Actinopolymorpha singaporensis: one gene and its partner. The protein of the gene in region 1 interacts with the protein of each later gene in a pairwise test. Links are inferred from orthologs where the notes say so. Each region holds a gene or a part of one and is shown on either strand. Other genes may lie near its edges.

Region 1 (7,056 bases):
GCGACCACCAGCCCAGCGGGGTGCGGTCGCGGCGACCGGCCAGCCTGGTCAGCCACGGCGCGTCGGCAGGTGGCAGCCCGGGCGGCTGGTCGGCGAACGGCTGCGGCGGGGCGACCTCCGGTGCCCGCAGCTCCCACCCCCACCGCTCGCCGGTCCCCTCCGTGGGACCCGGCTCCCGCGGTGCTCCGACCGTCACCGGTCCGCGCCCCTGTCGGCGCCGCCCCTGTCGCCGCCGCCCCTGTCGGCGCCCTCCGGCCGGGGCGGCCAGTCGGCGAACAACCCGGCGCCCGAACCCAGCTCGGCCAGCTCGCGTTCGGCGCGGGCCGACTCCTCGGCCGCGATCCGGCCGCGTTCGTCCCGCTCGGCGTCGTCGGCCGGGGCGAACCTGCGCGCACATCCACGGCAGTGCAGTACGCCGTACGCCGACCACTCGCCGCAGCCGCGGCAGTGACGGGCCTCCAGCCAGGTACGGCGTTCCTCGATCACCTGCCGGAGGGCGACCGCGCGTTCCCAGCGTTCGCGGCTTCGCGCCAGCACCCGGGACAGGTCCGCGTCGGGCACCGTCCGGCCACCTGCCGACCGCACGGCGTCCACCACGCGGCGCAGCGCTCGGCGGGCCCGGATCGAGGCCGCCGACTCCGGCCCCACGGTGACCACCAGCGGGTACCACCCGAGGACCACCAGCAGCAGCGAGTCACCCCCCGGATGTCGCCACTGCCGGCGCAGCACCGGGAGCCCGGGCTCGGCGTCGGCCTCGGCGTTGACGACCTGCCACGTGCGATCGCCCCGGCCGGCCCGGATCTCGCCGCCGTCGTCACCGTCGCCGTCGGCCTGGCCGTGCACCGCGCGGTCGAAAAGTTCGCGGTGGCGCTCGTCCAGGTGGGGAACGGGCAGCACCAGATGGGCGTACGAACGCCCGACCCACGGCTTGCGGGCGGACTCCCGGTCGGCGTCGGCGGCGTTCGGGCGAAGCGCGCGCGGTATGCCGGACGACCGGCCGCGCGCCGGCGTGTTGGCCACCCCGGTCCACATCCGCCTCACCCCGTGACCAAGCCGACCGTCGGGCCGGGGCGGCGGCCTGGCCGGCCGATGAAGCGCCGGGCCCGACGGGGAGGAACTTTTGCACAAGGTACCCCGATTTCGTCCGGGACGAGGCGTATGACCGGCGCGCCGGGAGACCGGTCGCGGGGCTGCCGAGGAGCCGGTCGGCCCTCGCGCCGGTCGGGTCGGACCCGGGCCGCGAGGGGATCGGGAGCGACTCCGAGGCGGCTTGACAGCGGGTCACACGTGTTGAAGGCTGCCCGGGACCAAGCGGTCGAACCTTCGCAATCCAACAGCTCCGCAGGTGGGAGGAACGTTCGATGAAGGACGTCCAGAAGGGCCGGAAGTCATGGCTGGAGCGGCTCACCTCGCCGCCTGAGGACAGCGAGGACAACGAGCAGTACGACGACCAGACCCAGGCGTTCCACCCGTTCCCTACGGACGACGGCCGGCGTGACCGCGACGCGGACGACGAGCGTCCGGACGAGCACGCCGGCCAGGACTACTCCCCCGAGCACGGGCGGCGTCCCGAGCAGGGCCAGGACCCGGAGCGCACCGAGCGCACCGAGCGCACCGAGCGCACCGAGCGCCCGGCGTTCGGTGCCGGCCCGCACCAGCAGGGGGCACGGGTCGCCGGTGTCGAGGGCAGGCAGCCGGACGACTTCGACGCGGCGTTCGCCCCGCGCGGGCTCCGCACTCCACCGAGCGACTTCCGCACCGGGCCGCTGGAGCGCGCTCGCGTCATGGGCCGGTCCGCCCAGGCGCCGGGTCCGTTCCGCCCCGACGCCGGCGACACCGCGACGCCCGAGCGGCACGGGTTCCGGCGCAACCAGCCCGGCACGCAGGGCGAGCCTGCCTGGGGCGGTGAGCCACCGCACACCACCGACGGCGGCGCGTTCGGGCGGCACGGCGCCGACCGGCCCGAGACCGGCCGGCGCGAGGCCGACAGGCCCGAGGCCAACCGGCCCGACGTCGAGCGCCCGGACCTGGTCCGACAGGACACCGACCAGCCGGACACCGACCGGCCGGACACCGACCGTCCGGCGACCGACGAGGACACCGGGCTGGGCGGCAAGCCGCAGGGGGACGCTCCGGCGGACCGCGAGCAGGAGGTCGGTGAGGTGGCCGAGGGGCCGTTCACCGGCCGGGCGGAGTCGCCCGAGGCCGATGGACGCGAGCGCGACGACCGGTTCAGGCATGAACACGACTCCGCGTCGGCGGAGGAGGTTCCGGCCCGCGATCACCAGGACGGCCCGGACATTTCGGACAGCCAGAACGAGTCGGACAGGGAGGCTGTCCTCGCTCTCCCGGACAGGTCTGCCGGTCCGAACGACTCGCTCGCCTCGGAGGAGTCGGCCCGCCGGCCCGGCGACCGTGCCCAAGCGGAACACGACGACGTGGTTCGGAGCGACCGCGACCTGGCCGAGGTGCCCGCAGGCGATACATCGGGCACGAACGCCCCGGCGACCGGCCGTGACGAGTGGGACGCTGCCGAACGCCGGCGCCGGATCGACGATCTCCAGCAGCGGTGGCTGGACGCCCAGGCCAAGCTTCTGGACGACCCTCGCGACGCCGCACACGAGGCCGGTCTGCTCGTCGGCGAGGCCATGGTGTTCGTGACCTCGACGTTCACCGAGCACCGCGACCGGATCGAGCGCGACTGGCGCGACGCCGCCGATCTCGGCACCGACGAGCTACTGTCGATCATGCGCCGTTACCGCAGCTTGTTCCGGTCTGTCCTGGCGGCCTCGGAGCTTCCCGAAGACCGCCGCTGACCTGGGGCGAGACCCGCTTCGACAACACCGTGTGGGCGGCCGCCCACACGGTGTTGTCGGCCGTGGTCCGGCTCGTAACCAAAACCCCTGCTCCGGGACCAACGGAGTTGAACTCGGCGACTAGGCTTGGTTCCCGGAAGCCGAACAATCGGTCCAAACGATCATGGTGAGCGGAAGAGGCGATCAACGCCGTGGCGTCCCAGTCCTCGCACAACGACCCGCTGTCCCAGTTCGGGACGAACGAGTGGCTCGTCGACGAGATGTACCAGCGCTACCTGAACGACCCTGATTCCGTGGACAAGGCCTGGCTGGCCTTCTTCCGCGACTACCAGCCCGACCGCAACGGCAGTGGCGCCGACGCGGGCACGGGCGGTGCCTCGGCGAAGGCCAAGGGGTCCGGTGGCGCGTCCGGGACGAACGGCACCTCCGCCGTACCCAGCCGGTCCGGCTCCGGGAAGCAGGTGGCGTCCGGCCAGCCGAAGGCGGCCGCTCCGGCCAAGCAGGCTCCCGCCAAGACCGCCCCCGCCAGGCCCGCTCCGGAGAAGTCCGCGCCGAGCAAGGCCCCTTCCGCCAAGACCGCCCCCGCCAAGCCGGCCCCGGGCAAGCCCACTCCCGCCAGGCCCGCGCCCGGCAGGCCCGCCGCCCCGGCGGAGGAGACGAAGGCAGCCGAGCCGGAGCTCGTCCCGCTGCGCGGCGCCGCCGCCCGCACGGCCAAGAACATGGACGAGAGCCTCACCGTCCCGACCGCGACCAGCGTGCGCCAGGTGCCGGTGAAGCTGCTCATCGACAACCGCATCGTCATCAACAACCACCTCGCCCGGTCCCGCGGCGGCAAGGTCAGTTTCACCCACATCATCGGCTACGCGATCGCCAAGGCGGTCCGCTCGATGCCGGAGATGAACCACGGCTACACCGAGGTCGACGGCAAGCCGACCCTGGTCAAGCCGCCTCACCTCGCCCTCGGCCTGGCGATCGACATCCAGAAGCCGGACGGCACCCGGCAGTTGCTGGTCCCCAACATCAAGGCCGCGGAGACGCTCGACTTCGCGTCGTTCTGGAGCGCCTACGAGGACGTCGTACGCCGCGCACGGAACAACAAGCTCACCGTCGAGGACTTCCGGGGCACCTCGATCAGCCTCACCAACCCGGGCACGATCGGCACCAGCCACTCGGTCCCGCGGCTGATGGCCGGGCAGGGCGCGATCATCGGCGTGGGCGCGATGGAGTACCCCGCCGCCTACCAGGGCGCCGCCGAGGAGACGATGAACCGTCTCGCGGTGAGCAAGGTGATGACGCTCACCTCGACCTACGACCACCGGGTGATCCAGGGTGCGCAGTCCGGTGAGTTCCTCCGGCGGGTGCACCAGCTGCTGCTGGGCGACGAGGACTTCTACGACGAGATCTTCGCCGCGCTGCGGATCCCGTACGAGCCGGTGCGCTGGGTGTCGGACATCCCGACCTCGCACGACGACGAGATCGGCAAGCAGGCCCGGGTGCTGGAGCTCATCCACGCCTACCGCGTGCGCGGCCACCTGATCGCCGACACCGACCCGCTGGACTACAGGGTCCGCCGGCACGAGGACCTCGACGTGGTGACCCACGGCCTGACGCTGTGGGACCTCGACCGCGAGTTCGCCACCGGCAGCTTCGGCGGCGGCAAGCGGTTCATGATGCTGCGGCACATCCTGGGGCTGCTGCGCGACGCCTACTCCCGCACCGTCGGCATCGAGTACATGCACATGCAGGAGCCGGACGAGCGGCGGTGGATCCAGGACCGCGTGGAGCGTCCCCAGGACCGGCTGCCGCAGCAGGAGCAGCTGCGCATCCTGTCCAAGCTCAACCAGGCCGAGGCGTTCGAGACCTTCCTGCAGACGAAGTACGTCGGCCAGCGGCGGTTCAGCCTGGAGGGCGGCGAGTCGGCGATCGCGCTGCTGGACGAGGTGTGCGAGCAGGCTGCGATGGCGGGCCTGGACGAGGTCACCATCGGCATGGCCCACCGCGGCCGGCTCAACGTCCTGGCCAACATCGCCGGCAAGCGGGCCGCGCACATCTTCCGCGAGTTCGAGGGCAACATCGACCCGCGGACGATCCAGGGCTCCGGCGACGTGAAGTACCACCTCGGCGCGGAGGGCGAGTTCACCGCGGACAGTGGCGCCAAGATCAAGGTGTCGGTGGCCGCGAACCCCTCCCACCTGGAGGCCGTCGACCCGGTGCTGGAGGGCATCGCCCGGGCCAAGCAGGACATCCTCAACCGCGGCCTGGAGTTCCCGGTGCTGCCGCTGCTCGTGCACGGCGACGCGGCGTTCGCCGGGCAGGGCGTGGTGGCGGAGACGCTCAACCTCTCCCAGCTGCGCGGCTACCGCACCGGCGGGACGATCCACGTCATCGTCAACAACCAGGTCGGCTTCACCACCTCGCCCACGGCGTCGCGCTCCTCGACCTACTGCACCGACGTCGCGCGGATGATCCAGGCGCCGATCTTCCACGTCAACGGCGACGACCCCGAGGCGTGCATCCGGGTGGCCCGGCTGGCGTTCGAGTACCGCCAGACGTTCCACAAGGACGTCGTGATCGACGTCATCTGCTACCGCCGCCGTGGGCACAACGAGACCGACGACCCGTCGTTCACGCAGCCGAAGATGTACGACCTGATCGAGGGCAAGCGCTCGGTCCGCAAGCTCTACACCGAGGCCCTGATCGGGCGCGGCGACATCTCCGTGGAGGAGGCCGAGCAGGCCCTCCGCGACTACCAGGAGCGCCTGGAGCGGGTGTTCGCCGAGGTGCGGGCCGCCAAGAACGCGCCGTCGGACGACTACTTCACCGCCCCGGACTATCCCGAGAAGCCGGCCGCCGAGGCGGACACCTCGGTGTCGCTGGAGACGCTGAAGCGGATCGCGGACGCGCACGTGTCCACGCCGGAGGGGTTCACCGTCCACCCGAAGGTGCTGCCGCAGCTGCAGCGCCGGGCGGCGGCGATCACCGACGGCCCGATCGACTGGGCCACCGCGGAGATCATCGCGTTCGGCTCCCTGCTGATGGCGGGCCGGCCGGTCCGGCTGGCCGGTCAGGACAGCCGGCGAGGCACGTTCGTCCAGCGGTTCGCCACCATCGTCGACCGGCACACCAGCGAGGAGTGGACACCGCTCCAGCACCTCGACGAGGACCAGGGGCCGTTCTACATCTACGACTCGCTGCTCAGCGAGTTCGCCGCGATGGGCTTCGAGTACGGCTACTCCGTGGCCCGCCCGGACGCTCTGGTGCTGTGGGAGGCGCAGTTCGGCGACTTCCACAACGGCGCCCAGACGATCATCGACGAGTTCATCTCCGCCGGTGAGGCCAAGTGGGGCCAGCTGTCCGGCGTCGTGCTGCTGCTGCCGCACGGATACGAAGGCCAGGGCCCCGACCACTCCTCCGGCCGGATCGAGCGGTTCCTGCAGCTCGCCTCGGGCGACTCGATGACCGTCGCCCAGCCGTCCTCACCGGTCAACTACTTCCACCTGCTCCGCTGGCACAGCCTGGGCGCGGTGCACCGTCCGATGGTCGTCTTCACCCCGAAGTCGATGCTGCGCAGCAAGGCGGCCACCAGCAAGCCGGAAGAGTTCACCAGGGGCCGGTTCCTCCCGGTGATCGGCGACGACACCGTGGACCCGGGCAACGTCGACCGGGTCGTCATGTGTTCGGGCAAGATCGCCTGGGAGCTGCTCGCCGAGCGCAAGCGGCGCGAGGGTGCCGAGCCGCGCACCGCGATCGTCCGGGTGGAGCAGCTGAGTCCCCTCCCGGCCGAGGCGCTGCGGGCAGAGCTCGCGAAGTTCGACGGTGCCCGCGAGCTGGTGTGGGCCCAGGACGAGCCGGCGAACCAGGGCGCCTGGCCACACATGGCGCTCAACTTCTTCCCCCAGCTCGGCCAGTCCGTACGTCTCGCGGCCCGGCCCGCCTCGGCGGCGCCGGCCGTCGGCTCGGGCGCGGTGCACAAGACCGAGCAGGCTGCGTTGTTGGACAGCGTGTTCGCCTGAGCCGCCGGGCACCACACCCGCGAAGTTCGCAGACCGGAGTTCGTAGCCACGATGTACTTCACCGACCGCGGAATCGAGGAGCTGTCCGACCGCCGGGGAGACGAGGAGGTCTCGCTCGCCTGGCTGGCCGGACGGCTGCAGGAGTTCGTCGACCTCAACCCCGAGTTCGAGACGCCGATCGAACGACTGGCCACCTGGCTGGCCCGCCTGGACGACGAGGACGAGTA
Region 2 (4,231 bases), 620 kb from region 1 along the record:
AGCGTGAGGTCGCGCACGTCGATCCCGCCCACGCGCACCGCGCCCGCGGTGACGTCGTACATCCGGGTGACCAGGTGGGTCATCGTCGTCTTGCCCGCACCGGACTGCCCGACCAGCGCCACCAGCTGGCCGGCCTCCGCCCGGACCGACACCTCGTGCAGCACCTGGGTGGAGACGGTCTGGTCGAGCACGGCGACCGTCTCCAGCGAGGCGAGGGACACCTCGGCGGCCCGCGGGTACTCGAAACTCACCCGGTCGAACTCGATGCTCGCGGGCACCTCCGCCGGCAGGTCGCGGGCGCCGGGGAGGTTCTTCACCAGCGGCTCCAGGTCCAGCACCTCGAACACCCGCTCGAAGCTCACCAGCGCGGTCATGATGTCGACGTGCACGTTGGACAGCGCGGTCAGCGGGCCGTACAGCCGGGTGAGGTACGCCGTCAGCGCCACCAGCGTTCCGACACTCAGCGCACCGGCCACGGCCTGGACGCCGCCCCAGCCGTAGACCAGCGCCACCGACAGCGAGGCGACCAGCATCAGCGCGGTGAAGAACACCCGGCTGTACATCGCCTGGGTGACGCCGATGTCGCGGACCCGGGCCGCCCGCTGCCCGAACGCCTCGTCCTCCACCTCGTGCCGGCCGAACAGCTTCACCAGCAGGGCTCCGGACACGCCGAGCCGCTCGGTCAGCATGGCGTTCATCTGCGCATTGAGGTCGTAGGACTCCCGGGTGATCGCCTGCAGCTTGCGCCCGAGCCAGCGGGCCGGCAGCAGGAACAACGGCAGCATGACCAGGGAGACCAGGGTGATCTGCCAGGACAGGACGAACATCGCGCTCAGCGTGAACACCGCGGTGAGCAGGTTGCTCACGACGTTCGACAGCGTGGACGTGAACGCCTGCTGCGCGCCGAGGACGTCGTTGTTGAGGCGGGACACCAGGGCGCCGGTCTGGGTACGCGTGAAGAACGCCAGCGGCATCCGCTGGATGTGTGCGAACACCCGCGAGCGCATGTCGAAGATCAGGCCCTCGCCGATCCGGGCGCCGCAGTAGCGCTCGACCAGGCCCAGCGCGCCGGTCAGGATCGCGATGCCCGCGACCACCAGGGCCATCCGGACCACCAGTCCGGAGTCCTTGCCGAGCACGCCCTCGTTGATGATCTCGCGGAAGATCAGCGGGGTGACCGCGCCGGCGGCGGCGTCGACGGCCAGCAGCACCGTCAGCGTGCCGACGAACCCGGCGTAGGGACGGGCGAACGACACGATCCGCCGGGTCGTGCCGGGCGCCAGGCGCCGGCGGGCCGCCGACCTGTCCCGGGTGAAGGACCGGATCGTGCCCCAGCCACCCCCACCACCGTGCATGCTCAAGGCGCGGCTTCCCTTCGTCGGCGACCGGTCCGCACAGGTGAACCCCCTGGCCGGACAATGTCTTCCCGGCCAGGGGGTTCGTTCGTCAGGGCGTCATGATCTCGCAGAGACCGGCCCAGCTCCCTGGTGACCCCCGCAGTCCCAAGGCCGTGGCCTGCCTCCGTACGTCTGCTCCTCGCGTCTGACGGGGTGCGTACGGCGGCGCGGCTTCAGGCCCGCACCTTCTTGGCCCGGGTCGCTCCGCCCCTGCTGCGAAGCCGCACCCCGGACTCGCTCAGCAACCGGTGCACGAACCCGTAGGACCGGCCGGTCTCCTGGGCGATCGTACGGATGCTCTTGCCTCCGTCGTACTTTCGTCTCAGGTCCGCGGCGAGCTTGTCCCGCTGTGGTCCGGTGACCCGAACGCCCTTCTTCAATGTCTCGACCACGCTTGCCTCCGCTGGCGAGTTGGCGGTTGCCCTGGGCTCACATGGCAGAGCCGCACGGCATTCGATCAACCCACCAATGCCCGATGATCGGCCGGACCATGCGCGTCGGCAACACCTGATCGGACGCGATTACCGATTCGCAATCCGGCGGATGTCGCTCGAACCAGTGAAATGGGGCGACTCGGCCTCGCGCCGGAGCGTGGAGGACCGGAGTCCTCCCACGCTCAGGCGAGCGAGACCAGGTCGGCGTAGTCGGCGTTCCAGAGGTCCTCGACACCGTCGGGGAGCAGCAGGACGCGTTCGGGTTCGAGCGCCGCGACCGCGCCCTCGTCGTGGGTGACGAGCACGATCGCACCCTTGTACGACCGGATCGCGCCCAGGATCTCCTCCCGCGACACCGGGTCGAGGTTGTTCGTCGGCTCGTCCAGCAGCAGGACGTTGGCGCTCGAACACACCAGCCGGGCCAGCGCCAGCCGGGTCTTCTCCCCACCGGAGAGCACCCCCGCCGGCTTGTCCACGTCGTCGCCGGAGAACAGGAACGAGCCCAGCACCTTGCGCGCCTCGGTGTCGGTGAGGTGCGGAGCCTCGGCCAGCATGTTCTCCCGGACGGTACGCGTGGTGTCGAGTGTCTCGTGCTCCTGGGCGTAGTAGCCGAGCCGGAGGCCGTGGCCCGGCACCACCTCGCCGGTGTCGGGCCGCTCGACCCCGGACAGCACCCGGAGCAGGGTCGTCTTCCCCGCACCGTTCAGCCCGAGGACGACCACCCGGCTGCCCTTGTCGACGGCCAGGTCGACGTCGCTGAAGACCTCCAGCGAGCCGTACGACTTCGACAGCTCGCGCGCTGTCAACGGCGTCTTGCCGCAGGGAGCGGGCTCGGGCAGCCGGATCCGGGCCACCCGGTCGGCCTTGCGCTCGGCCTCCAGCCCGGAGACCATCCGCTCGGCCCGGCGGGCCATGTTCTTGGCCGCGGTCGCCTTCGTCGCCTTGGCCCGCATCTTGTCGGCCTGGGCCATCAGGGCGCTCGCCTTGCGCTCGGCGTTGGTGCGCTCGCGCCTGCGCCGCCGGTCGTCGGTCTCGCGCTGCTCGAGGTAGGTGCGCCAGCCGACGTTGTAGACGTCCAGCTCGGCGCGGTTGGCGTCCAGGTGAAAGACGCGGTTGACAGTCGCCTCGAGCAGGCCGACGTCGTGGCTGATCACCACCAGGCCGCCCCTGTAGGACCGCAGGTACTCCCGCAGCCAGGTGACGGAGTCGGCGTCGAGGTGGTTGGTCGGCTCGTCGAGGAGCAGGGTGTCGGAGCCGGAGAACAGGATCCGGGCCAGTTCGATGCGGCGCCGCTGACCGCCGGAGAGGGTGCGCAGCGGCTGGGACAGAACGCGCTCGGGGAGGCCAAGGCTCGCGGTGACCTGGGCCGCCTCGGACTCGGCGGCGTACCCGCCGCGGGCGAGGAACTCCTCCTCGGCCCGGGCGTACTTCCGCATCGCGCGGTCGGTGCCGGCGGTCCCGGCACTGCCCGCGCCGACGCCGGCCATCTCCAGCTCGGCGGTGCGCAGCTGGTCGACCACCTGGTCCAGGCCGCGCGCGGACAGCACGCGGTCGCGGGCGGTGACGTCGAGGTCGCCGGTGCGAGGGTCCTGCGGGAGGTAGCCGACCGAGCCGGAACGGGTGACGGTGCCGGCGGCCGGCTGGCCCTCGCCGGCGAGGATCCGGGTCAGGGTCGTCTTGCCGGCGCCGTTGCGGCCGACCAGACCCACGCGGTCGCCGGGGGCGACGCGGAAGGAGACGTCAGAAAGAAGAAGACGCGCGCCAGCACGGAGTTCGAGACTGCTTACGGTGATCACGGGAGAACGCTCCGGAGTCGAACGGACACAGGGGACACGTGGGCAACGGAGTGTCCAGTCACGCAATCCGGATGAGCATGCCTGCCAGTGTAGAGGGCACTCCCGGGTGGCCGCGACCCGGTTGCCGGGGCCCCGGCTGCGGGGTCGCACCGATTGTGGGGTCACGCCAAGCGGCAGGACCGGACGTTGGCGCGGAAGGCAGGTCGGACCGGCGGGCCGGCCGCATACCCTCGATGCGGCCCCGCCTCCGCGCCGGGCCGACCGAACCACGAGGAGTTCCACATGGCAGCACCGGCACCGGTCCGCCGGCTACCCACCCGCGACCTGGCGCTGATCGCGCTGTTCGCGGCCCTGATCGCGGTGCTCGGCTTGCCGGGATCCATCGCGCTGTTCGGCAGCACCGTCCCGATCACCGCGCAGTCGCTGGGGCCGATGCTGGCCGGGTCGATCCTGGGTGCGCGCCGCGGCCTGCTGGCCACGCTGACGTTCTGCGCGCTCGTGCTCGCCGGGCTGCCGCTGCTGGCCGGCGGCCGGGGCGGGCTGGGCGTACTGGCCGGTGCGTCGGCCGGCTACTTCGTGGGGTTCCCGCTGGGCGCCTGGGTGA

Evidence for each region. The genes of interacting proteins can lie anywhere in the genome.
Region 2: the proteins of BLU27_RS27365 (region 1) and BLU27_RS24615 interact in binary tests that used the Escherichia coli proteins (3 or more experiments, as listed by UniProt). The link is inferred for Actinopolymorpha singaporensis from one-to-one orthologs.

What each region holds. Positions count from the first base shown.
Region 1 is NZ_LT629732.1:6,111,931-6,118,986, forward strand. The notes cover bases 2,614-7,029. They hold BLU27_RS27365 (multifunctional oxoglutarate decarboxylase/oxoglutarate dehydrogenase thiamine pyrophosphate-binding subunit/dihydrolipoyllysine-residue succinyltransferase subunit), read left to right. Parts: upstream 2,614-3,007; coding sequence 3,008-6,829; downstream 6,830-7,029. Other genes in these bases: BLU27_RS27360 (hypothetical protein), read left to right, coding at 2,614-2,816; BLU27_RS29670 (DUF6104 family protein), read left to right, coding at 6,881-7,029. Also shown: BLU27_RS27350 (hypothetical protein), read right to left, coding at 1-196; BLU27_RS27355 (hypothetical protein), read right to left, coding at 193-1,032; more of BLU27_RS27360, read left to right, coding at 1,362-2,613; more of BLU27_RS29670, read left to right, coding at 7,030-7,056. UniProt on the Escherichia coli protein: E1 component of the 2-oxoglutarate dehydrogenase (OGDH) complex which catalyzes the decarboxylation of 2-oxoglutarate, the first step in the conversion of 2-oxoglutarate to succinyl-CoA and CO(2).
Region 2 is NZ_LT629732.1:5,493,380-5,497,610, forward strand. The notes cover bases 1,321-4,231. They hold BLU27_RS24615 (ABC-F family ATP-binding cassette domain-containing protein), read right to left. Parts: upstream 3,628-4,231; coding sequence 2,014-3,627; downstream 1,321-2,013. Other genes in these bases: BLU27_RS24605 (ABC transporter ATP-binding protein), read right to left, coding at 1,321-1,355; BLU27_RS24610 (helix-turn-helix domain-containing protein), read right to left, coding at 1,571-1,789; BLU27_RS24620 (biotin transporter BioY), read left to right, coding at 3,910-4,231. Also shown: more of BLU27_RS24605, read right to left, coding at 1-1,320. UniProt on the Escherichia coli protein: Genetic data indicate it may be involved in ribosome assembly or function.